One region of the Duganella sp. Root198D2 genome, then DNA from elsewhere that is predicted to be linked to it. Evidence: predicted binding sites of a transcription regulator. Region 1 holds the regulator's gene; each other region holds the start of a gene.
The links. The regulator sigma-54, encoded in region 1, starts transcription at its own class of promoters, with help from an activator protein. The targets are predictions, from matches to a motif close to TGGCANGNAANCTGCTTT.
Positions count from the first base shown of each region.

Region 2: the regulator sigma-54 is predicted to act here: its motif matches at 2,323-2,340, upstream of ASE26_RS16950 (PEP-CTERM sorting domain-containing protein).
Region 3: the regulator sigma-54 is predicted to act here: its motif matches at 1,559-1,576, upstream of ASE26_RS15285 (TldD/PmbA family protein).
Region 4: the regulator sigma-54 is predicted to act here: its motif matches at 1,605-1,622, upstream of ASE26_RS31795 (pilin).

Region 1 is NZ_LMIC01000049.1:92,146-96,306, forward strand. It holds gene lptC (LPS export ABC transporter periplasmic protein LptC) at 1-294, shown strand, start outside; gene lptA (lipopolysaccharide transport periplasmic protein LptA) at 308-895, shown strand; gene lptB (LPS export ABC transporter ATP-binding protein) at 898-1,653, shown strand; gene ASE26_RS25890 (RNA polymerase factor sigma-54) at 1,662-3,161, shown strand; gene hpf (ribosome hibernation-promoting factor, HPF/YfiA family) at 3,234-3,593, shown strand; gene ASE26_RS25900 (enoyl-CoA hydratase/isomerase family protein) at 3,669-4,161, shown strand, end outside.
Region 2 is NZ_LMIC01000019.1:10,479-14,639, reverse strand. It holds gene ASE26_RS16960 (potassium transporter Kup) at 1-1,208, opposite strand, end outside; gene rarD (EamA family transporter RarD) at 1,341-2,216, shown strand; gene ASE26_RS16950 (PEP-CTERM sorting domain-containing protein) at 2,370-3,152, shown strand; gene ettA (energy-dependent translational throttle protein EttA) at 3,260-4,161, shown strand, end outside.
Region 3 is NZ_LMIC01000014.1:49,822-53,982, forward strand. It holds gene ASE26_RS15275 (ABC transporter substrate-binding protein) at 1-570, opposite strand, end outside; gene ASE26_RS15280 (class I SAM-dependent methyltransferase) at 574-1,389, opposite strand; gene ASE26_RS15285 (TldD/PmbA family protein) at 1,630-3,264, shown strand; gene ASE26_RS15290 (TldD/PmbA family protein) at 3,280-4,161, shown strand, end outside.
Region 4 is NZ_LMIC01000050.1:291,345-295,505, reverse strand. It holds gene ASE26_RS28250 (pilin) at 1-28, opposite strand, end outside; gene ASE26_RS31915 (pilin) at 301-771, opposite strand; gene ASE26_RS31795 (pilin) at 1,088-1,555, opposite strand; gene ASE26_RS28235 (FHA domain-containing protein) at 1,751-2,404, opposite strand; gene sucD (succinate--CoA ligase subunit alpha) at 2,468-3,349, opposite strand; gene sucC (ADP-forming succinate--CoA ligase subunit beta) at 3,363-4,161, opposite strand, start outside.

The DNA.
Region 1 (4,161 bases):
GAGATCGTGGCAAAAACGGCGCGCGTGGAAGACGCCAACAGCCGCGTCACCCTGAACGGCAACGTCACCATCGACCGCGCCGCCGCGCCGGACGCGCAACTGCTGCACCTGGAATCGGACAAGCTGGTGATCTTCCCGGACGAAGACCGCATGGAAACCGACCAGCCGGTGAAGCTGCGCCTGGGGAATACCACCGCCTCGGCCAACAGCATGCGCGCCAACAATGCGACGCGCGAAATGCATCTGGCCGGCAATGGCACGCTGCAGCTTCCCCCCAGGGCTGCAGACCAATAACTGAGGAATGACTATGAAACGACTACTCTTGTCGGCAGCATTGCTGCTGGGAGTCGCGGCTCCGGCGCTGGCCGAGAAAGCCGACTCTTACAAGCCGACCAATATCAGCTATGGCTCGATGGATATCGACGACGTCAAGCAGGTCACCATCCTGCTGGGCGGCGTCAAGCTGACGCGCGGCACGCTGACCATGACGGCGGAGCGCGCCTACGTCAAGCAGACGCCGGAAGGCTACCAGCAGGTGACCCTGTTCGGCGACGGCAAGAAAGCCACCTTCCGCCAGAAGCGCGACGGTGCCGGCGACCAGTGGGTGGAAGGCGATGCCGACCGTATCGAATACGAAGAACAGGTTGAGCTGGTGAAGATGTTCAACAAGGCCACCATCCGCCGCCTGGAAGGCGGCAAGCAGAACGATGAAGTGCAGGGCGAGTTCATCTCCTACGACAGCCGCAAGGAGTTCTTCAGCGTGCGCAATACCGCGAGCGGCGAGAGCAAGCCGGGCGGCGGCCGCGGCACCATGGTGATCCAGCCGACCCGCACCGAACCGCCGGCAACGCCGCCAGCGGCTCAGCCAACCACCCCGCCAGCGGAGAAGAAGTAAGCATGCAAGCAAATACCTGCGCCAGCACGCTGGTCGTGCGCGGCCTCCAGAAAACCTATGGCAAGCGCCAGGTGGTGCACGACGTTTCGCTGCAAGTCGATTGCGGCGAAGTGGTGGGGCTGCTCGGCCCTAATGGCGCCGGCAAGACCACGTCGTTCTACATGATCGTGGGCCTGGTGGCCTCCGATGCCGGCACCATCGATATCGGCGGCACCGACGTATCGAGCCTGCCGATCCACAAACGCGCCACGCTGGGCCTGTCCTACCTGCCGCAGGAAGCTTCGGTTTTCCGCAAGATGACGGTGGAGGAAAATATCCGTGCCGTACTGGAAATCCAGAAGGTCGACGGCAAGCCGCTGCCCAAGGCCGAGATCAACCAGCGCCTGGAAGCGCTGCTGGCTGACTTGCAGATCGAGAAGCTGCGCGAAAACCCGGCCTTGTCCCTGTCCGGTGGCGAGCGCCGCCGCGTGGAAATTGCCCGCGCCCTGGCGACCAACCCGCGCTTCGTGCTGCTGGACGAGCCGTTTGCCGGCGTCGACCCGATCGCCGTGATCGAAATCCAACGTATTGTGCGTTTCCTGAAGGAGCGCAATATCGGCGTCCTGATCACAGACCATAATGTGCGGGAGACCCTCGGCATTTGCGACCGCGCCTACATCATCAACCAAGGCGCCGTGCTGGCTTCGGGCCGCCCGGACGACATCATTGCCAACGAATCCGTACGCCGTGTCTACCTCGGCGAACACTTCCGCATGTAAGCGAGGCCATGAAACAAACACTGCAACTGCGAACCTCGCAACACCTGGCGCTGACGCCGCAGCTGCAACAATCCATCCGCCTGCTGCAGCTGTCCACGCTGGAGCTGCACCAGGAGTTGGAACAGCTGCTTGGCGACAATCCCATGCTGGAGCGCCTCGACGATCCGCTCGACCACTCGGTACGCCTGCTGGCCGATGGCGCCATCAGCCAGGGCAACGGCAATGGCACCGAAGCGCCCGCCGCGCCCGCCCCTGAAGGCGGGCAAGGCGAGGGCGGCGACGCCCCGGCTGCCGCTGCCGACGGCGAAGGTTATGAAGGCGGCGACAGCGAAAATGCCGGCAACGGCAGCGACGACGGCGACTGGAGCTCCAGCTCCGGCAGCAAATCCGCCGACGACGAAGACAGCCGCCCGCAGCTGGAAGCTTCCGGCTGCACCCTGCGTGAACACCTGCTGGAGCAGATGCGCGTCACCGTGCAGGAGCCGCGCGACCGCGCGCTGATGGAACTGATCATCGACGCGCTGGACGACAACGGCTACCTGGAAGAAGCGCTGGAAGAAATCCACGAGCGCCTGCCGCCCGAACTGGAAATCGAGCTGGACGACCTGCGCTGCAGCCTGGTGCTGCTGCAAAGTTTCGACCCCGCCGGCGTCGCGGCACGCAATGCCTCCGAATGCCTGGCGCTGCAGATCAAGCGCATGCCCGGCGTGCCGCTGGTGACGCGCCGCATGGCGCTGACCATCGTCGAGAAGCACCTGACCTGGTTCGCCCAGCGCGAGTTCACCAAGCTGAAGAAAGCCCTCGACTGCGACGACGAAGACTTGCGTGAAGCACAGTGCGTGATCCGCCAGTGCAACCCGCATCCGGGTGCCGAATTCGCGTCTGGCGAGTCCGACTACGTGGTGCCGGACGTGATCGTGAAGAAGGGCCGCAGCGGCTGGCTGGTCACACTGAATAACGACGTGGTGCCGCGCCTGCGCGTGAACGCGCTGTACGCCAACCTGCTCAAGCAAGGCAAGAGCGAATCGCAGATGAATGGCCAGCTGCAGGAAGCCAAGTGGCTGATCAAGAATATGCGCCAGCGTTTCGACACGATCCTGCGCGTTGCGGAAGCGATAGTAGAAAGACAAAAGAACTTTTTCAGTCATGGCGCAGTGGCCATGAGACCCCTTGTGTTGCGTGAAATTGCTGATACACTGGGACTACACGAGAGCACTATTTCTCGCGTAACAACTCAAAAATATATGCTCACCCCACATGGCATGTTTGAGTTGAAATATTTCTTTGGTAGCCACGTCGCGACCGAAGCTGGGGGTGAAGCTTCTTCGACAGCGATACGGGCACTGATCGTGCAATTGACAGGAGCAGAAGACCCGAAAAATCCTTTATCCGACAGTAAGATTGCGGACATGCTGGGAGAACAAGGCATGGTGATTGCGCGACGGACTGTTGCCAAATATCGAGAAGCGTTGAAAATCCCTCCGGTAAGCCTCCGCAAATCTTTGTAGTGCAGTGCATGGGTTCCTCTGTGCGTTTCGGCGTGCACGAACTCGAGAGCGACATCATCTTTAGGAGTGTGTATGAATCTCACCATCAGTGGACATCATGTCGAAGTGACCCCAGCCATCCGCGAGTACGTGCAGAACAAGCTGGAACGCGTCAAGCGCCATTTCGATCAAGTAATTGATATTGCTGTCATCCTGACTGTAGATAACCTCACCGAGAAAGAGAAGCGCCAGAAAGCGGAAATCAACCTGCGCATGTCTGGCAAAACCGTGTACGTCGAAAGCCTGTCGCAAGACCTCTACGCCGCCATCGACACCCTGATTGATAAACTGGATCGCCAGGTCATGAAATACAAAGACCGCGTGCAGAACCACAATCATGCGGCCATCAAGCATTTCCCGGATACGTACGAAGCACCACCCACCGCCGTGTAAAGGAGCGGCCGTGTAGCACACCAAAGGGCGCAATTGGCGCCCTTTTTTGCGGCCAGTGTGCGTTAAAATATTTGCATGAGCGAACACGTCCACACCCATCTCTCCAACGGTACCGGCTTTATCACGCTGGACCGCCCGAAGGCCCTCAATTCACTCTCCCTCGACATGGTGCGCGCGATGACGCAGGCGCTGCTTGCGTGGCGCGACGATGCGTCCGTGGCGGCAGTCGTGTTGCGCAGCAGCAGCGAGCGCGCGCTGTGCGCGGGCGGCGACATCCGCTTCTTCCACGACGTCGGCCGCGCCAACACGCAAGGCGACAGCGCACTGCTGGAAGACTTCTTCACCGAAGAATATGCGCTAAACCATTTAATCCATTTCTATCCCAAGCCATATGTGGCGCTGATGGACGGTGTGGTGATGGGCGGCGGCATGGGCATCGCACAGGGCGGGCCTGACTGCGGCGTGCGCATCGTCACCGGCCGCACCAAGATGGCGATGCCGGAAGTGAATATCGGCCTGTTCCCGGATGTAGGCGGCAGCCATTTCCTGTCGCATGCGCCGGGGCAGC
Region 2 (4,161 bases), on a different contig from region 1:
CCGAAACACAGCGCCAGCGGCAGGTGCCAGCGGTAGCGGATCACGAAGAAGGTCAGGATGGTGGTGGCGAACATGGTCGCGGTCACGGCGATACCGTAGGCGCTGGCCAGGTTATCCGAGCTCTTGAAGCTGATCACTGCAATCAGCACCACGATCAGCTGCAGCCAGTTCACCACAGGGATATAAATCTGGCCGATCTCGCTGGCGGAGGTGTGCTGCACGCGCATGCGCGGCAGCATGCCGAGCGCAATCGCCTGCTTGGTCATCGAGAATGAACCGGAAATCGTGGCTTGCGATGCGATCACCGCGGCAGCCGTGGACAGCACCACCAGCGGGTACACGCTCCACGCGCCCAACTGGTTGAAGAATGGGTTGGAGATGGCTTCAGGGCTGCGGATCAGCAGCGCGCCCTGCCCCAGGTAGTTCAGGATCAGCGATGGGAAGCAGACCCAGAACCAGGCCATGCGGATCGGCTTCTTGCCGAAGTGGCCCATATCGGCATACAGCGCTTCAGCGCCGGTAATGGCCAGCACCACCGCGCCCAGCGCAACGAAGGCGATGAAGCCGTTGTCGCGCATGAAGATGATGGCATAGTAAGGATTCAGCGCCGAAAGGATGGCCGGGGTGTCGATGATGTTCACCACGCCCATGGCGGCCAGCACGACAAACCAGATCAGCATGATCGGCCCGAAGAACCGGCCAATGCCGGCCGTGCCATGGCGCTGCACCGAGTACAGCGTCACCAGCACGACAATGGTCAGCGGCACCACATATTGTGCCAGGCCCGGTGCCGCAACTTCCAGGCCCTCGATCGCGCCCAGCACGGAAATGGCTGGGGTGATGACGGAGTCGCCATAGAACATGGTGGCGCCAAAGGTGCCGATCAGCAGTAGCGGGAAGTGTGCTTTCGGCGCGGCCTTGTTGACGGAATTGAGGGCCAGCGCCATCAGCGCCATGATGCCCCCTTCGCCACGGTTGTCGGCGCGCAGCACCAGGCTGACGTACTTGAGCGAGACGATCAGCGTCAGGCTCCAGAAGATCAGGGAAATGATGCCCAGCAGGTTGGGTTGGTTGAGGGCCAGCCCGTGGGTCGGGTCGAAGACGGTTTTGAGGGTATAGAGAGGGCTGGTGCCGATATCGCCGTAGACGATGCCAATGGCGGCCAGCGTCAGTGCAGCTACGCTGCTTTTCTTATGTTGTGACAAGATTCCACCCAAAATTGGTTTTGGTGCATCGCACAATAGGCCAACTATAGGCCTTTTGCAAGTTTTTTACGCCGCCGGTGAAAACTTGGCGAGTATGCTATTTTCCACCTTTACGCATAGAAAATCATCGCTCTCATGAATACCGGCATGCTGTACGCCGCAGGCGCTTTCCTGTCCTGGGGCCTGTTCCCCCTGTATTTTCACGCAATTAAGAATGTACCGGCGTCCGAGATCCTCGCCCATCGCATGGCGTGGTCGCTGCTGTTCCTGATGCTGGTACTGGCGGTGCGGCGTCAGTGGAAATGGCTGCCGCAAGTGTTGCGCCAGCCCAAAGTGGTGGGCAGCTTCCTGGCCAGCGCTTTCCTGTTGAGCGCGAACTGGTTTGTGTACATCTGGGCCGTCAACAACGGCCACGTGGTGGATGCCAGCCTGGGCTATTTCATCAATCCGTTGGTGAATGTGCTGTTGGGCATGCTGGTGCTGAAGGAGAAGTTGCGCCGCGGCCAGTGGATCGCCATCGGCGTCGCAGCCACGGGCGTGGCCTGGCTGACCTGGCAAGCCGGGCAGGTCCCGTATATCGCCCTGGTGCTGGCCTTGAGTTTTGGTGCCTATGGCTTGTTGCGCAAGACTGCTGCGCTGGCGGCGCTGGAAGGCCTGTCGTTTGAAACCATGATCCTGTTCCCGCTGGCGGTCGCTTACCTCGGCTGGCTGGTGTACCACGGCCAGAGCGTGTTCCTGAATGCCGAATCGGACAGCACGCGCTGGCTGCTGGCAGCAGCGGGTCCGACCACGGCGATTCCGCTGCTGCTGTTTGCTGCAGGCGCGCGGCGTATTCCGATGTCGGTGCTGGGCATGCTGCAATACATGTCCCCTTCGCTGCAGATGCTGCTGGGCGTCTGGGTCTTCCACGAGGCGTTTTCTTCGAACCGGCTGGTGGGTTTCCTGTTCATCTGGAGCGCGTTGGCGATCTATATGCTGGAGGGATGGTTAACCAGCAGAAAGGCGAGTTGAGTGTCGGAAATTCTTACAGCGTTAGCACAATGGCAATCGCAATTACTTTCACTCAATTGACTTTTCCGTAATTGAATCAATGACCTAGGGAAATTTCCTTGCACTCTGGCATGGCAATTGCTTATTTCCTGGTATCACTTCGGGAGAGCAATAATGGTTAGCAAAAAGTTTCTGGTAGGTATCGCCGCCTTGTTCTGCGCAGCATCTGTCCAGGCTGCAGCAATGCCGCTGTCGTCCGCACTGTCGCTTGATCAATACCTGACGACTGGCCAAAGCCGGAACTTGCAAATCGACGTGAACAGCCTGCTGGCGGGCAAAGGCCTGGCAAGCTCGTCGATCAGCTCCGGCGTGCTGACCGTATCCGGCTTTTCCTCCGCCGACTTCGATATCACTGGTTCGTCCGTGACGAACGTGAATTACTCGGAAGACCGTGTGACCACCGACTGCAACAAAGGCCAGTGCAAGGTCGTCAACGACAATTTCCATGTCAAGCAATTCAACACCAACTACAGCGACTCCATCGCCGACCAGATGAAGGTCACCGCCGGTGGTGCCTCGGGCACCGACTCTGCGGAAGATCACAATGCCTTCAACAGCGACAGTGGAAAAATCGAAGACACCAAGAAAAAGACCGGCAGCGAGAATGGCGGCTACAACCGCTGGTACAACCAGTTCATCAGCCACTACGATTCCCTGAGCGGCGACCTGGTGGTGCAACTGAACCTGGATTCCCTGGCTTTGAATGACCTGCTTGTGGACGGCATCCTGAACCTGTCCGTGAATTCCGTCCTGGGACAATTCAATGTGACCGACGTGCGCCTTGACTTCGAAGCGCAGGAAGCTGTGCCGCCAGCCCAGGTACCTGTGCCGACCAGCCTGTTGCTGACCGGCCTGGGCCTGGCTGCATTGGCCACGACGCGCCGCCGCAAAGCATAAGTACTCGCACCAGAGACTGAAAGGACCCGGCAAGCGCCGGGTCTTTTTTTATGCGCCACCACAATGCGCTAAACTAGCGCCTTTACGAACCGACAAGAACACATACCGTGGCCAATTACGTCTATACCATGAACCGCGTGGGCAAAATCGTCCCACCGAAACGCCAGATTCTGAAGGACATCTCGCTGTCCTTCTTCCCGGGCGCCAAGATCGGCGTGCTGGGCCTGAACGGCTCCGGCAAATCGTCCCTGCTGAAAATCATGGCAGGCATCGACACCGACATCCAGGGCGAAGCACGCCCGATGCCGGGCCTGAACATCGGCTACCTGCCGCAGGAACCGCAGCTGGATCCTGAAAAAACCGTACGCCAGGAAGTGGAATCCGGCCTGGGCGAAGCCTTTAATGCGCAAGCCCTGCTGGAAGCCGTCTACGCCGCCTACGCGGAAGAAGACGCTGACTTCGACGCGCTGGCCAAAGAGCAGGAGCGCCTGGAATCGATCATCGCCGCTGCCGACGGCGGCAACCTGAACCTGCAACTTGAAATGGCTGCCGACGCGCTGCGCCTGCCACCATGGGACCAGAAGATCAGCGTGCTGTCCGGCGGTGAGAAGCGCCGCGTGGCGCTGTGCAAGCTATTGCTGTCCAAGCCGGACATGCTGCTGCTCGACGAACCGACCAACCACCTGGACGCGGAATCCGTGGAATGGCTGGAACAGTTCCTGGTGCGCTTCCCAGGCACCGTGGTTGGCATCACCCACGATCGCTACTTCCTGGACAACGCCGCCGAATGGATCCTGGAACTGGACCGCGGCCACGGCATCCCGTGGAAGGGCAACTACTCTTCGTGGCTGGACCAGAAGCAGGACCGACTGAAGCAGGAAGAAGCGACCGAATCCGCACGCCAGAAAGCGCTGCAGAAGGAATTGGAATGGTCGCGCCAGAATCCGAAGGCACGCCAGGCCAAATCCAAGGCCCGTATGGCGCGCTTCAATGAACTGAGCGAATACGA
Region 3 (4,161 bases), on a different contig from region 1:
GTGCACGCCGCGCGGCATGTAGTCGAAGCGCCTGGCTTTCAGCATCGGGAACAGGGAACTGTAATTGACCGTCGTTTCCACCGGCAAGCGGTTATGGCGCAATACGTCCACCGAAGGCCAGTTCAGGCCCGCGCCGGCGGTGAGCTTGCGCAGGTCGGCCAGGCTGCGTACGTCGTGGAAGCGCGCCTCATCTTCCTTGCGGATCATGAAGACGCGGTAATCATTCAAATCGCGCACCAGGGAGATGCGAATCGGCAGCAAGTCGCGTTCGCGCTGGGCGTTGGTGCCGTCCCACATGATGTTGATGACGCCATTGCGTTTGAGCTCCAGGGCGCGCCGCGGGCTGGTCAGTTCGTAGGGATAGAACTCGATCGAGAACGGGCCGTCGGTCTTTTCCAGCGCGAGGCGCAGCAGCAGGTGGAAGTAGGTGACCTGCACTTCGGAGCCCGGGGTGACCGACGGCAGGACGAAGCGCATCAGCGGCGCGTTGGCCGCGCCGCCGGCGTTGGCCAGGGTGGAAGCTGCCGCCAGCAGCAGGCCGGCGGCAGCGCATTGCAGCTTTTTCAGCACTGATTACTGAGGCTTGACGAACTTCAGCGTCATGCGGTCGCTCTCGCCGATAGCCGCGTATTTGGCACGGTCCTTGTCCTTGTTGGTGAAGGTTGGCGGCAGCGCCCAGACGCCGTTTTCGTGGTTGGCATCATCCTTTGCATTGGCGTTGACGTCGGACTTGGCCACCAGTTTGAAGCCGGCCTGCTCGGCCATCTTGATCACGTAGGCTTCGTGCATATAGCCGGAGCTGGCTTTGGCGTCCTGGCTCATCGCAGCCGGCAGGCGGTGCTCTTCCACGCCGAACACGCCGCCTGGCTTCAGGCTGTCGTAAATGCTGGCCATCAGCTTCTTCATGTTTTCGTCGCCGGTGCCGATCCAATTGTGGATATTGCGGAAAGTGAGCACCATGTCGGCGCTGCCTTTCGGCGCGTAGGTGTAAACGCCATTGCCTGGCTCAAAGGCGCCCAGCACCACTTTGTCGCGACCCGGTTGCCTGGCCAGGAATTCCTGGAAGCGTTCGGCCGACTTGCGCACGCGTTCATCGGCCGATTGCGGGCTGGAGCCGGCGGTAATCAGCTTGCCCTGGTCACGCAGGTAAGGCGCCAGGATTTCGGTGTACCAGCCGCCGCCTGGCGACAGTTCGACCACCGTCATGTTCGGCTTGATGCCGAAGAAGGTCAGGGTCTCGTATGGATGGCGGAACTGGTCGCGTTTGACGTTGTCGGCGTTGCGGGTCGGGTTGGCGATTGCGGCTTTCAAGGCAGGATCTGCCCATGCAACGCCGGAAAAACTGGTGAAGCCTACGGCCAGCAGGCCGGCCAGGACGTACTGTTTCATTCAGGAGTCTCCTTTTTTCGTTGGGCAGGCGACGCAGCGAGTCCGGTCGCCCGGGACTTGATGATCGTGCAAGCTGAGCGCCGGGTCAAGTGTCCGCGCGGACGGTGTGCGGACACTCGACCGGACACTTTTCGCCGATATGTTTCAGCTTTGTACAAGCTTTACACAATGGCACAAAAATTGCGTACGATTTGATTCCTGCAAGCTGTCTTAGGTCATAACGATAACCCTGGAGAGACTATGGAACGACGTGCATTCCTCAACATGAGCGGCGGTGCAATGGCTGCCATGATGATGCCTTTTGGCCGCGCCATTGCGGCCGACGAGCTGATCAAGCCCGTGGAAGTGAAGTTCAAGAAGATGCTGGCAGATACCGCGCTGACCGCGGCCACCCAGGCCGGCGCCAGCTACTGCGACGTGCGCATCGGCCGCTACCTGAACCAGTTCATCACCACCCGTGACCTGAACATCGAAAACGTCACCAATACCGAATCCGCAGGCGTGGGCGTGCGCGTGATCGCGAGCGGCGCCTACGGCTTTGCCGCCACCAGCGATATGTCGCCGGACGGCGTGGCCGGTGCCGCGCGCCAGGCGGTCGCCATCGCCAAGGCCAATGCCAAGCTGCAGGCTGCGGGCGTGCAGCTGGCGCCGACGCCGGGCGTGGGCGAGGTGTCGTGGGCCACCCCGATCAGGAAAGACTGGCGCACGGTGCCGATCAAGGAGAAGGCCGACCTGCTGATCACCGCCAACAAGGGCGCGCTGGAGGCCGGTGCCTCTTTCATCCAGTCCTTGCTGTTCCAGGTCAACCAGCAGAAGTACTTCGCTTCCACCGACGGTTCCTACATCGACCAGGACCTGCATCGGCTGTGGGTGCCTTTCTTTGCTACCGCCGTCGACAAGGCGAGCGGCAAGTTCCGCAGCCGCTCCGACCTGGGCACTCCGGTCGGCATGGGCTACGAATACCTGGATGGCCGCAAGGAAGACAAGATCAAGGCTGCGGGCGGCGTCGCCACCCTGTACAACCGCTCCTACGACCTGGTCGAAGATGCGAAAGCCGCCGGCCGCCAGGCCAAGGAGAAGCTGACTGCCAAGTCGGTCGAGCCGGGCAAGTACGACCTGGTGCTGTCGCCGGAGCATATGTGGCTGACCATCCACGAATCCGTCGGCCACCCGACCGAACTGGATCGCGTACTGGGTTACGAGGCCAACTTCGCCGGCACCTCCTTCGCCACGCTGGACAAGCAGCAGTCGAAGAAATTCAAGTACGGTTCCGACCTGGTCAACATCGAAGCCGACAAGACCATCCAGGGCTCGCTCGGTGCCGTCGGTTTCGATGACGAAGGCGTCAAGTGCAAGAAGTGGGACATCATCAAGGACGGCATCCTGGTCAACTACCAGGCCACGCGCGACCAGGCGGCAGTGATTGGCGAAAAAGAATCGCACGGCTGCTCTTATGCGGACTCCTGGAGCAATGTGCAGTTCCAGCGCATGCCGAACGTTTCGCTCAAATCGGGCAAGAAGAAGCTGACCCCGGACGAACTGGTGAAAGACGTGAAGAAGGGCATCTACATCGTGGGCGCCGGTTCCTTCTCGATCGACCAGCAGCGCTACAACTTCCAGTTCGGCGGCCAGATGTTCTACGAGATCAAGGATGGCAAGATCGGCCAGATGCTGGAGGACGTGGCGTACCAGTCGAATACCCAGGAGTTCTGGAACGCGTGCACTGCCGTATGCGATGAGCGCGACTGGCGCATGGGCGGTTCCTTCTTCGACGGCAAAGGCCAGCCGATGCAGGTGAGCGCGGTGTCGCACGGTTCGTCGACTTCCCGCTTCAACGGCATCAATGTGATCAACACTGCCCGCAAGATCGGCTGAGCGTAAAGGACAACCATGAAGATCCTGAATCAGGAAGAGACCAAGCGCATCGCCGACAAGGTCATGTCGCTGAGCAAAGCCGATGAGTGCATCGTCACCATCAACGGCAGCCGCACCGGCAATATCCGCTATGCGCGCAATGCCGTATCGACCGCAGGCCTGGTGGAGAACACCCAGCTGTCCGTGGCAGTCGCTTTCGGCAAGAAGCAGGGCACGGCCGTGATCAACGAGTTCGACGACAAATCGCTGGCGAAGGCCGTTCAGCGCGCCGAAGAACTGGCCAGGCTGGCTCCGGAAAATCCGGAGTTCATGCCTACGCCGGACAAGCAGGCGTTCAAGGGCTCCGATACCTTCAGCAAGTCGACCGACGCGATCAATCCTGAGTACCGCGCGCAGGTGGCGGCGTACAGCATCGAGGCCTGCAAGAAGAAAGGCCTGGTTGCTGCCGGCTTCTTCACCGACCAGTCTTCGTTCGAAACAGTCGCCAACTCGCGCGGCGTGTTCGGCCACCAGTCGCAAACCGGCGTCGACTTCACCTGCACCGTGCGCACCGAAGACGGCCGCGGTTCGGGCTGGGTGCGCCGCGATGCGCAGGACGTGGCTCGCTTCGATCCGCGCGCGGCGGCCGAAGTCGCAATGGAAAAGGCGATCCGTTCGGCGGAAGCCAAGGCGCTGGAGCCGGGCCGCTACACGGTGATCCTGGAGCCTGCCGCAACGTCGGACCTGCTGGCCTTCATGTTCAATGGCTTCGATGCGCGTTCGGCCGACGAGGGCCGCAGCTTCCTGGCGAAGAAGGGCGGCGGCAACCGCATGGGCGACAAGCTGTTCGACGAGCAGGTGAACGTGTGGGCCGATCCGTGGGACAAGGACATCCCTGTGCTGCCTTGGGATAACCAG
Region 4 (4,161 bases), on a different contig from region 1:
GGCGCTTGATCATTTTCACGGATTTCATTTGCTTCTCCTTCGGGTAAGAAACCAAGAAATTGGAACGACATATGATTTCGTGCAATCGGCGTGCCAACCCGATTTTTTTGAAATCTCGCTGATTTCCGTCAAAAACTGTCAATTTCTTCCTGCTGAGTCGACAATTTTAGTCGACGGCCGGACAGACTTTGTCAGTGGTTCCGAAGGAAATCTAAACTCTTGCGCCCAATGAAAAATGCCGCCCAGTTTTCACTGGGCGGCATTTGATCCGGAGCCTGGCTTGTTTCAGGCTGCCGCCGATTAGGAAGCTACGCTGTTCTTCTCTATTGCGGTCTTCACAGCTGCGTTGGTTGCGTTGGAGACGATTGTCCAGCGCATGGTCGTATCGTTGGAGTTCAGGCGTGGAGTGAAGACAACTGTGGTGCCATCAATACCCGTGCCAATGCCAGTGGCGAACGTCAGAGTGATTACCCCGTTGGTTACAGAGGCCGATGCAACTTCTTTGGTCGCGCTGAAGGTGCCTGGAACGCCACCAGAACCCGTGTCGCAGGTATCCAGAACGCCGCCGGCTTCCTGGGCGCACATGGCGACTGCGGTTTTCAGGGAGTCGATGGAAGCGATTGCATTGGCTGCTTTAGCCTTGGCAGTGTAATCAGAGTATGCCGGGATCGCTACTGCAGCCAGGATACCGATAATCGCCACAACGATCATCAGTTCAATCAGGGTGAAACCAACTTGTGCTTGACGCTTGATCATTTTCACGGATTTCATGTTGCCTCTCCTTCGGGTAAGAAACCAAGAAATGGGTACGACACTTGGATACGAGCAATCGGCGTGCCAATTCAATTTATCTCGGATTGCGCTGATTTCGGTCAAAAACTGTCAATTTTCTCCTGCTGAGTCGACATTTTTAGTCAGGTGCCCTGCAGACTTTGTCACTTGCAGCGCTACTTGTGAAAATTTTTGTCAGCTCACTTGGAACGATCCGGCTGAGGTTCAAATTCCTGCGCACAAATAAAAAATGCCGCCCAGTTTGCACTGGGCGGCATTTGATCTACAGCCTGGCGTATTTCAGCCAGCAGCTCGATTAGGAAGCTACGCTGTTCTTCTCGATTGCGGTCTTCACAGCAGTGTTGGTGGCGTTCGAAACGATGGTCCAACGCATGGTGGTGTCGTTAGCGCGCAGGCGTGGGGTGAAGATGATGGTGGAACCATCAATACCAGTGCCGATGCCGGCAGCGAAGGTCAGGGTGATCACGCCGTCGGTAACCGAAGCAGAAGTAACTTCTTTGGTCGAGGTGAATGCTGGAACACCGTCAGAGTTGGTGTCGCAGGTGGTCAGAACGCCGCCGGCTTCTTGTGCGCACATTGCAACAGCGGTTTTCAGGGATTCGACGGAAGCGATAGCGTTAGCTGCTTTAGCCTTGGCGGTGTAGTCGGAGTAAGCTGGAATTGCAACTGCAGCCAAGATACCGATAATTGCCACAACGATCATCAGTTCGATCAGGGTGAAACCGGCTTGTGCTTGACGCTTAATCATCTTCATGGATTTCATTTACTGCTCCTCTGTAAAAAACTTAAAAATTGGGTCTAACGCTTGGATATGAGCAATCCCCGTGCCAGCTCAATTTTTCAGCAAATCACCCTGCTTTCTGTCAAAAAATGTCAGTTTCGCAATGCTAGTATGACGATTTTGGTCAACGGCCTGCAATCTTTGTCAGTTTGCGGCGTTGCTCCATGACAATTTTCGTCAACTGACGCGGAATGCCATCAGGATTCCGCTGAGGTCGAGGATGTCGCCCCCATTCAGCGAGTGCGGCTGGCGCGGCATTGGGTCGCCATTCAACAGAGGAGATTTGTCGCCTTCCACGTGGGCGACGGAATAGCCTTCTAGGGCACGGGTGATCACGACTACCTGCACGCCCGGGCGGCCCAGGCTGGTGACGGGCTTGGTCAGGCTCAGGGTTTTGCCGGCGTTCGTGCCGTTCAGGACTTCTATATGGGCCAGCGGCAGTTCTGCGAACTGGGTGTGCGGCGCGGAAGGCAGCGAGGCTGAGGCCGAGGGCGGCGCCGGCATGGCCGGGATGGTGGCGGCGGCGGCGGCCAGCGGGCGGATGCCGTCGCTGACAAATTCGAGGTGGTACTTGGCCATCTTGATCACGTCCTTGTGCTGCAGGAAGTGCTTGCCGATGCGGTGGCCGTTCACAAATGTACCATTTGTGCTTTGCAGGTCTTCCAGGAAGGAGTCGTCCAGGATGGTCGTGACGAGGGCGTGCTCGCCGCTCACAGCCCCGTGATTCAGGACAATGTCGTTATGCTTATGGCGGCCGACGGTCATGCGCTCCTTGGTGAGCTGCACTGTCTGCTCGATAACACCTTCTCGCATCACGAGTAGTTTTGCCAAATCGATATCCTCCTGGTAAACGCAAACGGGGAGCCGAAGCTCCCCGTTATCATACAGCTACTATTACAGCATTGCCTTCAACAGACGAGCCATTTCGGATGGGTTCTTGGTTACCTTGATACCGCAGGCTTCCATGATTTCCAGTTTGGCTTGCGCGGTGTCAGCGCCGCCGGAGATCAGCGCGCCGGCGTGGCCCATGCGCTTGCCTGGAGGAGCGGTCACACCGGCGATGAAGCCAACCACTGGCTTCTTCATGTTGTCCTTGATCCAACGGGCTGCGTTGGCTTCGTCCGGACCGCCGATTTCGCCGATCATGATCACCGCGTCGGTGTCAGGATCGTCGTTGAACATGCGCATCACGTCGATGTGCTTCAGGCCGTTGATCGGGTCGCCGCCGATACCAACTGCGGAAGACTGGCCCAGGCCCAGTGCGGTCAGCTGGCCGACTGCTTCATAGGTCAGGGTGCCAGAGCGGGAAACCACGCCGATACGACCCTTCTTGTGGATGTGGCCAGGCATGATGCCGATCTTGATTTCGTCAGGGGTGATCAGGCCTGGGCAGTTAGGGCCCAGCAGCAGGGTCTTGGAACCTGCTTTAGCCATACGGTCCTTGATTTCCATCATGTCGCGGACTGGGATGCCTTCGGTGATGCAGATGGCCAGGTCCAGGTCGGCTTCTACGGCTTCCCAGATTGCAGCGGCTGCGCCTGCTGGTGGAACGTAGATCACGGAAACGGTCGCGCCGGTTTCCGAAGCCGCTTCCTTGACGGATGCGTAGATTGGGATGCCTTCGAAGTCTTCGCCGGCTTTCTTCGGGTTCACGCCGGCAACGAAAGCTTCACGGCCGTTCGCGTAGTCGCGGCACATGCGGGTGTGGAACTGGCCGGTTTTGCCGGTAATGCCCTGGGTGATGACTTTGGTGTCTTTATTGATCAGGATAGACATAGTGATTCCTTAATTATTTACCGGCAGCGGCAGCGACTACGGCCTTGGCTGCATCTTCCATGGTGTCAGCGGCGATGATTGGCAGGCCGGAATCGGCCAGCATCTTCTTGCCCAGGTCTTCGTTGGTGCCCTTCATGCGGACCACCAGCGGAACTTGCAGGGACACGGCTTTGGATGCGGTGATCACGCCTTCGGCGATCACGTCGCAGCGCATGATGCCGCCGAAGATGTTCACCAGGATGGCTTTCAGGTCCGGGTTCTTCAGCATGATCTTGAACGCTTCGGTCACTTTCTCGGCAGTTGCGCCGCCGCCGACGTCCAGGAAGTTGGCAGGCTCGCCGCCGAACAGCTTGATGGTGTCCATGGTTGCCATGGCCAGGCCGGCGCCGTTCACCAGGCAGCCGATGTTGCCGTCCAGGGAGATGTAGGCCAGGTCGAATTTCGATGCTTCGACTTCAGCTGGATCTTCTTCGTCCAGGTCGCGGTAAGCGACGATTTCCGGACGGCGGAACAGGGCATTCGCGTCGAAGTTGAACTTGGCGTCCAGGGCGATGATCTTGCCGGAACCGGTCACGATCAGCGGGTTGATTTCGGCCAGGGATGCGTCGGTATCCCAGTAGGCTTTGTACAGGCCTTGCAGGTTGGTCACCGCGTCGGCGATCGAGCCTTCCGGCACGCCGATCTTGCGCGCAACGTCGGCGGCATCAGCTTCGGTCAGGCCAACAGCTGGATCGATCACGACGTTGTGGATCAGTTCCGGGTGCTTTTCAGCGACTTCTTCGATGTCCATGCCGCCTTCGGAGGAAGCCATC